Regions from separate parts of the Arthrobacter sp. MDT2-3 genome, predicted to be linked through region 3. Evidence: predicted binding sites of a transcription regulator. Region 3 holds the regulator's gene; each other region holds the start of a gene.
What was found. The regulator Rex, encoded in region 3, represses fermentation and respiration genes when NADH is low (regulators of the CRP and FNR family bind a similar motif). The targets are predictions, from matches to a motif close to CTTGTGAANNNNTTCACAAG.
Positions count from the first base shown of each region.

Region 1: AC5RUQ_RS19675 (glyceraldehyde-3-phosphate dehydrogenase) is a predicted target of Rex. The motif match lies at 1,495-1,514, and genes of this name have one in related genera.
Region 2: AC5RUQ_RS05065 (queuosine precursor transporter) is a predicted target of Rex. The motif match lies at 1,494-1,513, and genes of this name have one in related genera.

Region 1 is NZ_JBNHFS010000008.1:165,570-168,839, forward strand. Features, by position in the region: gene AC5RUQ_RS19675 (glyceraldehyde-3-phosphate dehydrogenase) at 1-1,279, opposite strand, end outside; gene AC5RUQ_RS19680 (TspO/MBR family protein) at 1,541-2,083, opposite strand; RNA gene rnpB (RNase P RNA component class A) at 2,128-2,520, opposite strand; gene AC5RUQ_RS19690 (YaaA family protein) at 2,577-3,270, shown strand, end outside.
Region 2 is NZ_JBNHFS010000001.1:1,074,643-1,077,912, forward strand. Features, by position in the region: gene AC5RUQ_RS05055 (TIGR01777 family oxidoreductase) at 1-798, opposite strand, end outside; gene AC5RUQ_RS05060 (TetR/AcrR family transcriptional regulator) at 824-1,477, opposite strand; gene AC5RUQ_RS05065 (queuosine precursor transporter) at 1,653-2,396, shown strand; gene AC5RUQ_RS05070 (putative endonuclease domain-containing protein) at 2,522-3,007, opposite strand.
Region 3 is NZ_JBNHFS010000002.1:908,320-911,589, forward strand. Features, by position in the region: gene AC5RUQ_RS09880 (hypothetical protein) at 1-80, shown strand, start outside; gene AC5RUQ_RS09885 (hypothetical protein) at 244-981, shown strand; gene AC5RUQ_RS09890 (redox-sensing transcriptional repressor Rex) at 1,035-1,739, opposite strand; gene AC5RUQ_RS09895 (glutaredoxin family protein) at 1,844-2,098, opposite strand; gene AC5RUQ_RS09900 (HAD family hydrolase) at 2,176-2,994, shown strand; gene AC5RUQ_RS09905 (30S ribosomal protein bS22) at 3,098-3,196, opposite strand.

The DNA.
Region 1 (3,270 bases), on a different contig from region 3:
CGAAGTCCGTGGAAACCACCTCGGGTGAATCGATGTAGTCGATCTGCTTGCGCAGGTCCGAGTGCAGGGACATCTCCCGCAGGTACTCGTTGACCTCATCCTTGGTGGTCCCGTTTTCCAGGCTCAGGTTCAGGATGGCCAGGGAGACGTCCGGGGTGGGGACGCGGATGGAGCTGCCGGTGAGCTTGCCCAGAAGTTCGGGCAGGGCCTTTGCCACTGCTTTGGCTGCTCCCGTTTCGGTGATCACCATGTTCAGCGCTGCCGAACGGCCGCGGCGGTCGCCCTTGTGGAAGTTGTCAATCAGGTTCTGGTCGTTCGTGAACGAGTGGACCGTCTCGACATGCCCGTGGACTACCCCGAACTTGTCGTTGATGGCCTTCAGGACGGGTGTGATGGCGTTGGTGGTGCAGGAGGCCGCGGACACGATCTGGTCGGTGTCCTCGATGCTGCGGTGGTTGATGCCGTGGACGATGTTCTTTAGCTCGCCCTTGCCCGGGGCGGTCAGCAGCACCCGTGCCACACCCTTGCTCTGCAGGTGCTGGGACAGGCCTTCGGCGTCGCGCCAGCGGCCGGTGTTGTCCACCACCAGCGCGTTGTTGATGCCGTAGGCGGTGTAGTCGATGGTGGCGGGGTTGTCCGAGTAAATAACCTGCACCTGGACACCGTTGGCGGTGATGGTGTTGGCTGCCTCGTCAACGCGGATGGTGCCCTCGAAGGAGCCGTGCACCGAGTCGCGGCGCAGCAGGCTGGCGCGCTTGGACAGGTCGTTATCGGAGCCCCTGCGGACAACGATGGCGCGCAGCCGCAGGCCGTGGCCGCCACCTGCCTTTTCGATCAGGAGGCGGGCCAGGAGCCGGCCGATGCGGCCAAAGCCGTACAGCACGACGTCGGTGCTGGTGCGGTCGTCGCCGCCGCGCTTGCCCACGATCTCGGCGAGTTCCTCGCGGAGGAACTCCTCCAGGGTGGCGTCGCCGCCCTCTTCCTTGAACTTCTGGTTCAGCCGGGCGATGTCGATCGCGGCCGCACCGAGCTCCAGCCCCGCCAGGGTGTTCAGGAGCGGCGCGGTCTCCTCCAGCAGCAGCTCATCCTTGCTCATCCTGCGCGCGAAGCGGTGCGCCTTGAGGATGTTCATGGTGGACTTGTTGATCAGGCTCCGGCCGTGGATGCTGGTCACCACATTGTTTTCGCGGTACAGCCGGCCGATAACCGGAATCATGGCCTCGGCGAGGGCCTCCCGGCCCATCCACGTATCAAGACAAGAATCAGACGTCTGGCTCACAGAAATACCTTCCTCGGTTCAGCCGCGTACGTCCTCGTACACGGATGTCGGCCACCTGATGATGTCCAGGGGCGCCGGCACCTGCGGGGTTTGTCCCCCAGGTGCCTGGATCGTGTGCAAAAGAAAACCGCCGGGTGCGAACGCAATTCCGGCGGAAGAACTCCTGCGTCCGCTATCCATTCTAATTTGGCGGACTGCCCGGGGGTGGCTCGAGCCGCGTGAAATCACTCACACCAGGATTCCGGCGGCTCTGGTAGGGCTTCAGTTGTGAATGGCGGAGTAGAGGTTGAGGCTCGCGGAGAAAACCACCCAGGAGAAGTAGGGCAAAACCAGCAGCCCGGCCGCCGTGCTGACGGGCCCGAACCGCAGGATGAGGAGGACCAGGACAACAGCCAATGCGCCGATCACCGCGAGGGCGATCCATAAAGCCGCTGCGCCGAGCATGGGGTACATGCCAAAGAAGATTATGGGCCAGGCCAGGTTGAGCAACAGTTGCAGACCATACAAGCGTGCGACCGGCCGGACCAGGGCTCCCCTCCGCCAGACCAGCCAGGCGGCCACGGCGATTCCGGCATACAGCGAAAGCCAGGCGGCGCGGAACATCCATCCCGCCGGCATCCAGGGGGCCTTGACCGAGTCCGCAAACCAGCCGTTGGAATTGAGGATGATCGGGATGGAGGCGAGCATGCAGACGGCATACGAAAGGGCAAGGAAGCCAAGCAGCGCAACAACTTGCCTGCCCGGGGAACGGACCGGCGGCTGGGCCGTTCCCGTCCCGGGTTGTCCATCAGTATTAGAGGGCACGGTTTAGCATCCCCAACAGAGCTTCCAAGGTCAAACCGGTTGAATGGATGGGTTGACCGATACGCCGGGTTCTGTGCTCCCGCCCCGTTGCCGGTGCGGGAGTAGCGGCCATCCATCTACGAACGCCGTTGCCGGCGCCCTCCAGCGGCCTACCCGGACACTCGGGCGAGCAGCCCTCAAACGTGCCCTGTCTGGCCTTGCTCCGGGTGGGGTTTACCTAGCCTTCCCAGTCACCCGGGAAGCTGGTGGTCTCTTACACCACCGTTTCACCCTTACCTGTTTCGTGCCGCTTTCAAAACCGGCGCGACCCAGGCGGTCTGTTTTCTGTGGCACTGGCCTGCGGGTTACCCCGAGTGGGCGTTACCCACCACCCTGCTCTGCGGAGCCCGGACGTTCCTCGAGCCACTTGCGTGACGCGCGGCCGCCTGGTCAACCCATCCGGATCCAGTCTACCGGCGCCGTGCCGCTTTCCCGCCGCCGGTAGGATCGGACGGTGCTGATTCTGCTTCCCCCCTCTGAAGGCAAGACACCCGCGGTCCGTGGATCCGCCGTCGACTGGCCCGCCCTGAGCTTCCCGCAGCTGAATTCCTACCGTGCCAAGGTGCTGGACGCGCTGGGGACGGTGAGCGCGCACGAGGACGCCCTCGCCTTGCTGGGGGTCGGGGCATCGCTGAAGGACGACGTCGAACGCAACACCCGGCTGCATGCTGAACCGGCGGCTCCGGCGCACCAGATTTACTCAGGTGTGCTGTACGACGCACTGGGCTACAAAACACTTACTGCCGGCCAACGCCGCAAGGCGGACGAGTCGGTACTCGTCATTTCGGCGCTCTGGGGCGCCATCCGCTTCGGCGACAATGTGCCTGCCTACCGGCTATCCATGGGAACGGCGCTGCCCGACGTCGGACGCCTCGCCTCATTCTGGAAACCGCAACTCGCCGATGCGCTGGCCGGGGCCGTTTCAGGGCACCTGCTGGTGGACTGCCGGTCCAGCACCTACGCGGCAGCGTGGGCTCCGCCGGCCACCCAAACAGTTACCGTCAACGTCTTCACCGAAGTCAACGGCGTCCGGAAGGTCGTCAGCCACTTTGCAAAGCACACCCGCGGTGAGCTGGCACGGCATCTCCTGGCCCGGAGGGGAAAGACACCGGAGTCGCCCGAGCAGCTGCTGAAGGCCAGCCGCGAAA
Region 2 (3,270 bases), on a different contig from region 3:
CTCCGTTCGGATCAGTATGGCGCCAAGCTTCAGCAGCCAGGCGGGAGTGGGGATGCCGAATCTGGCTCCATAAGCCCGGCGGACCATGCGCATAAGCTCGCGGTTGTCCACCACATCGGGCGACGCCACGTTCACGGGGCCTGCAATGTCCTTGCGGGCATGCACAAAGAGCACCGATCGGTAGAGGTCCTCCACGTGGATCCAGCTGAATTTTTGTGTGCCCGGGCCCATCCGGCCTCCCAAACCCAGCCGGGCCAGGTTGGCGACAGGCCGCAGCGCTCCGCCGCCCGGGCCCAGGACGATGGCAATCCGCAGCGGGACCTTCCGTGTCCCGGGTGTCACCGCGGCTTCCAGCTCCGCTTCCCACGCGCGGGCCACATCCACCGAAAATCCCGTGCCCATTTCGCCGTCCTGTTCGCTCTGGGGTCTATCCGTGGCATGACGGTAGATTGTTCCGGTGCTCGCGTTGAGCCAGGTCGACGGCGGCTGCCGGCAAAGTGCCAAGGCCCGGCCAAGAGCCGCCGTGGTGGAAACGCGGGACTGCAGTATGGCTGCCTTGTTCCGGGCGTTGTAGCGGCAGGAGACCGAGCGCCCGGCGAGGTTCACCAGGAGCTCTGTTCCTTCGAGCACCCTGGCGATAGCGCCGTCGTCGTCTTCCCACGTGGCCGACGGCGAACTCCTGGCGCCCTTGCGGCCAACGGTGCGCACGGTCCAACCGTCCTGCTCAAATCGAGCCCGGAAGTATCTGCCGATGAAACCGGACGCTCCGGCCAGTACCACCGTTCTGGTGCTGCTCATCTTTCCCCCTGTGTTGTTTCGGTACTTAGCCGCGGATGCTGCGGCTCAAGCTGAGGACGTCGTCCAGGATCTTGCTAACCCCTGGAATCCGCGCCAGTGAGAGCCCCCTTGTGATCAGAGGAACGGCTCCGTCCACCAGCCGCCGTGTCCGCTGCTGCCCTTCCGAAGTGTCGTATACCCAGAAGAGGGTGACGCCCATGTAGCAAAGCCACAGCAGTTCCGGAAGATCGGCCCTGAGCTTTTTCGGTGCCGGAGGCTTCGCATCCTCCACCGCCCTGCGGAAGATGTCCAAGGAAGCCTCGCGCGCAGCCGTCGAGCCGGCGGCGAAGGGATTTACCGGGGAGGTGGGACGGATGGCCGTCGCTACGAAGTCGGCGCCAAACCGGTGGTAGGGGGCCATGACGTCCAGGCCGGTGTGGAGGGTGGCCTTCAGCCGGCTCGTGAGGTCAGCAGCATCGTCAAGCGCTTCGGCAGCCTTGGCCGCATGCTCCGCCTGGACCTGGAGATACAGCTCATGGACCAGATCGTCCTTTGACGCGAAGTAGTAGTAGGCGTTGCCCACCGATACGCCGGCTTCCGCAGCGATGGCGCGCATGGTGGTCTTCGCGAAGCCCATCTCCCGGAACATCCTTAGGGCGACGTCCGCAACCAGCTGGCGGGTCTGCTCGCTCTTCGTCACCGTTGGGCTCCTGAGGGTTTTGAACGTGTTCAAGAAGTATCGCACGAATTGAACGTGTTCAGATCCAGTTCTCCTTGCGCTGGCGTTGGATGGGACAATTGGGCGGACAGTGCTAATACAGCCGGCGGCCTTCCCAACTTCGGACGCCGAGCGAACCACTTTGAACGGACTCGCCATGCCCTCAGCCTCAGGCCACAACGCCCTGCCCGAAGCAACCCCGCCAGGCAGCGCGGCCAGGTTCGCCTCGATCGGTTCCCCCTACTTCGGGATCATGCTGGCGTCCATGGCGGTAGTGCTCATCCTGTCCAACATCGGTGCGTCCAAGGGGGTAGCCATCGGGCCGATCATTACGGACGGCGGCTTCTTCCTCTTCCCGCTGGCTTACATTTTGGGCGACGTCATCAGCGAGGTCTACGGCTTTAAAGTGGCCCGCAAGGCCATCTTCACCACCTTTGCGCTGTCCGTCTTCGCGTCCCTCTGCTACTGGGTGATCATTGCCCTGCCCGGCTTCGACGATGAGTTCGGATCGTCCAAGCAGGCCGCCCTGGAAGGCGCCCTGGGCCCGGTGCCGCAGATTGTGCTGGCTTCGCTGCTCGCGTTCCTCGCAGGGCAGACCATCAACTCGTGGATCCTGGTCAAGATGAAGGCCCGCTCCGGCGAGAAGTCCCTGTGGGCGCGCCTTATGGGTTCGTCAGGCGCCGGCGAGTTCGTGGACACCCTCATCTTCTGCAGCATTGCAGCGTCAGTTATTGGCATCACCGACTTCGGAACCTTCGTGAACTACGTGGTGGTGGGCTTCGTTTACAAAACCCTGGTGGAGTTCATCTTCGTGCCTGTGACGTTGCTGGTGATTGGTTGGGTCAAGAAGCGCGAGCCGAGCTACGGCGTTCCGGTCGCTGCGGTCAACGGCAGGGCGTAGCGGCCACCGGCCGTCGAGTGACCACCAAGGGTTGCGCCCGCCTTCTATTCGGCCGGTTCGACGGTTCCCGGCCGGTTCGATGTCCGCAGCCGTCGAGTGTGCAGGGAACCGTCGAACCGGGGGCGTCATTCGTCCTGCGAACCCTGGGCCAGTGCTCGCAGTACCCGGTACTTGAACTCCGCCTCGTTGAAGAGGTGTTTCCATTCAACCCGGAGGAAGGTCCAGCCTTCTTCCATGAGGGCCTTTTCCCTTCGTCTCTCCTCATAGAGGACCTCTTGAGTTGGCCGGTATTCGAAGTACTTGGACTTGCCGTCAAACTCAAGAGCCACCTTCCGGGCACGCCAGGCGAAGTCCAGGCGGTGATGGCCCAAGGTTGTATGCACCACGTACTGCAGCTCCGGCGCCGGGATCTTCAGCCTGTGGATGAGCTCCCGGGTGAGGCTTTCTCCAGCCGACTCTGAACGTGGGTCAGCCAGTTCCAGGGCCTGCCGCAGGGTAACGACTCCGTTGCGGCCTGCCAACTCGGCGCATAGCTGTCGTAGGAGTGGAAGGTCAGCACCCAGCCTGGCAGCGTGGTCTATCAGGATTATTGACTGGCGAAGATTGAACATCAGACAGCAGTCCACCACTGTGCGCTCCAACGACGTGCAGGGCAAGCCTTCCACAAACGATACGTCCCGGGTGTTGAGCTTCCTCGTATGGGCAATTACATCCCGCCCGTGTGAAATTCCGGACGGGCGGCCCGACTGCGTCAAGTGCACCACCTCGTCGACGTCCCACAAGTGAAGCCGCCGCAAGCTGGCACTCGAGGTGTGGCTGTAAACAAAGCCGCCTGCCGACGTCGTAAGTGTTCCGTGTGCGTGCGCATGCACGA
Region 3 (3,270 bases):
TGATCAGCCTCGCAGCAACGGTCCTGCTCTGGCTGCCGAACTCGCAGGCATGGTTTGCAGCGCGGGGGAACAAGGGTTAGCAAGGCATCGCAGGGCAACTGCCGAGCAGGGGGCGGAATACCTCCCTGGAATGACCCATCTGCCGCCAGTCCGGGGGTACGGTGGACTTAAGCCATGCTGGGGGTAGGGCACAGGACCGAAACCCGGCAGCCTACCAGAACCCGACATGCCAAAGGACAGCTCATGAGTAATCCTCCCGTCCCGCCTCCCGTGCCCAACGATCCCGAGCAGGGCAACCAGCAGCCGCGCTACGGGGAAAACGCCCCGCAGTACGGACAGAACGCTCCCCAGTACGGCCAGTCCGGCGCCCCGCAGTACGGGCAAAACACTCCACAGTATGGCCAGAACCCGCCGCAGGCTCCGGGCTTTGGCCAGCAGCCGTACGGTCAGCAGCCTTACGGGCAGTCCCCGTACGCGCAGTACCCTTCGGAGCAGCCGCAGCCCACAGGCAGCAACGGGGTGCCGCAGCTGGTCAACATCTCGTTCTGGCTGCTGATCGCCTCGGCCGCCATCTTCGTCATCTCCATGCTCACCGGGCTCACCCAGCTGGACGACCCGGTATTCCGCCAGACCTTTGAGCAGCAAATGGAGGGCAGCGGAGCGGGCGTCACCTACGAGGACATCAAGGGCGTCATCGCCGGCACCCTGGTGGTCTTCGCCATCCTCGGCGCAGGGCTCTACCTGCTGGTGGCCTTCTTTGTCCGCAAGGGCAAGAACTGGGCGCGCATCCTGGGTACGGTGTTCGCTGCACTGTCCATCTTCAGCCTCTTCGGTCCTCCCAGCATTGGAACCATCGGCACCCTTCTGGGGATCGCCGCCATCGTCCTGCTGTACCTGCCGGCGGCTGCCCCGTACTTCCGGAAGCAGCAGCCCTTCGCCAACCCTTACGGTGGCGGCTTGGGCAACCCCTACGGCCGGTAGGTTTACGCACTTCCCACACCTGCGGGCGTGGGCCCCGGAACCGCCTGAGAAATCTAGGCGGTCTGCCCCGGGGCCTGCGCCCGTTGTGCGTGGTAGGCCAGGATCTGCAGTTCGGTGGCCATGTCCACCTTGCGGAGGTTGACCCCCTCCGGCACCTGGAGCATCACGGGGGCGAAGCTCAGGACGCTGCGGACGCCGGCGGCCACCACGCGGTCGCAGACATCCTGTGCCACGGCCGCCGGCAGCGCCAGCACCACCATGTTCGCTCCGGTCCGGTGCAGCACGGTTTCCAGGTCGGCTACGTCGCTGACGCGCAGCCACCCCACCTCGTTGCCCACCACCATCTGGTCGGCGTCGAAAATGGCCACGACGTCGAACCCGCGGGATTCGAATCCGCCGTAACGTGCCAGGGCCTTGCCAAGGTTGCCTGCGCCGACGATGGCGACCTTCCAGTCGTGCGTCAGTCCGAGTGCCGCCGCGATGTGGCGGCTCAAGTACTGCACCTCGTAGCCAACACCGCGGGTACCGTAGGAGCCCACGTGGGACAGGTCCTTGCGCAGTGTGGCGGAACTGACGCCTGAGGCTTCGGCCAGGGATTCGGAGGAAACGCGCTCCACTCCCTCGGCAAGCAGGGTGTTCAGGGCACGCAGATAGAGCGTCAGCCGGGCCACCGCTGCGGGCGGAATCTGTTTGGCTGGCGTGCCAGTGGTACCCGGAAGATCCGGGACAGCCTGGGGAGTTGAATCCAGCGAAGCCACCAGCCCCTCCCTCGCATCGCGTTGTGACTCCACTCTAGAGCCCTCCGGCCGATGCCAACAAAGCAGCCGGCCACAAAGCACGCGCGGTCACCGGTGCTGCTCCCCTACTCTGCCATGGCCCGCTGAAGCACGCGTTCCAGCCGGATCTCATCGATCTTCCAGAAGTCGCGCTGCACGCCGTCCACCAGCACTACCGGGATTTCCTCGGCATAGCGGTCCCGCAGTTCCGGCTGGTGGTCCACCAGCTCTTCCGTCCACTCAAGGCCCAGCGAGGCAGTAACCCGGCCGACGGCGTCGCGCGCCTCTTCGCACAGGTGGCAGTCAGCTTTGGTGATCAGGACGACGTGCGGTGTTGCCATGACTTAACCGTAGCCCCGTTGACTGTGCCCCGCGACGCCGACAGTGTCCACCGACTGGATTGACTAGACTCGACACCATGCCCGAGGAGAAGTACGTCGCCGTAGTCACCAAGCCGGTTGCGGCGCCGCAACCCGGCGAGGCGGCGTTCTTCGATGTGGACAACACCCTCATGCGCGGCGCCAGCCTCTTCCATGTTGCCCGCAAGATGCACCAGCGCGGAGCCTTCACCATGGGCCAGGCTGCCGGGTTCGCCTGGAAGCAGTTCAAGTTCGTGGCCCGCGGCGAAAACATGGACGACGTCCACGCTGTCCGCGACTCCGCGCTGACCCTGGCCGCAGGCATCACGGTTGACGACGTCAAGGCCCTCGGCGAAGAGGTCTACGACGAGATGATCGCGTCACGGATCTGGCCGGGCGCCAAGGCCTTGGCCGAGCAGCACCTGCGGGTGGGCCGGCGGGTGTGGCTGGTCACTGCGACCCCCATAGAAGTTGCCACTGTGATCTCCACCCGGCTGGGACTCACGGGAGCCCTGGGGACGGTCGGGGAGATCTCGGAAGGCATGTACACCGGCCGCCTGGTGGGAGACATCCTGCACGGCTCCGCGAAAGCTGTGGCTGTCCAGGCAGTGGCGGATGCCGAAGAACTGGACCTGAAGCGCTGCTGGGCCTACAGCGACTCCTTCAATGACATCCCGCTGCTTAGCCTGGTGGGCCATCCGGTGGCCATCAACCCGGACGCCCGCCTCCGCCGCCACGCCCGCGACAACAACTGGCCCGTTTACGACTTCCGGGCAGGCCGCCGCGCAGCCACCTTCGGCCTCAAGGCAGCCACTGCCGGCGGCGCCGTCTACGGACTCTGGAAAGGCTTCGCCCGCATCCGGGGTCCCCGGGCATAACGGGCACCAAGGCATAACGGGCACCGGCATAACGGGCAGGGCAAAAACAAAATGCCCGCCACCTCGGAAGGCGACGGGCATTTCCACGCTGTTCGAAGTATCTCTACTTCTTGTTGCGGCGCTGGTGACGGGTCTTGCGAAGCAGCTTGCGGTGCTTCTTCTTGGCCATACGCTTGCGACGCTTCTTAATAACTGAACCCACGAAAGTTCCTTACAAACTAGATGCAGTACCTGTCTGATGGAAAGTGTTCGTGGACAGAGCTACGAACTGAACAA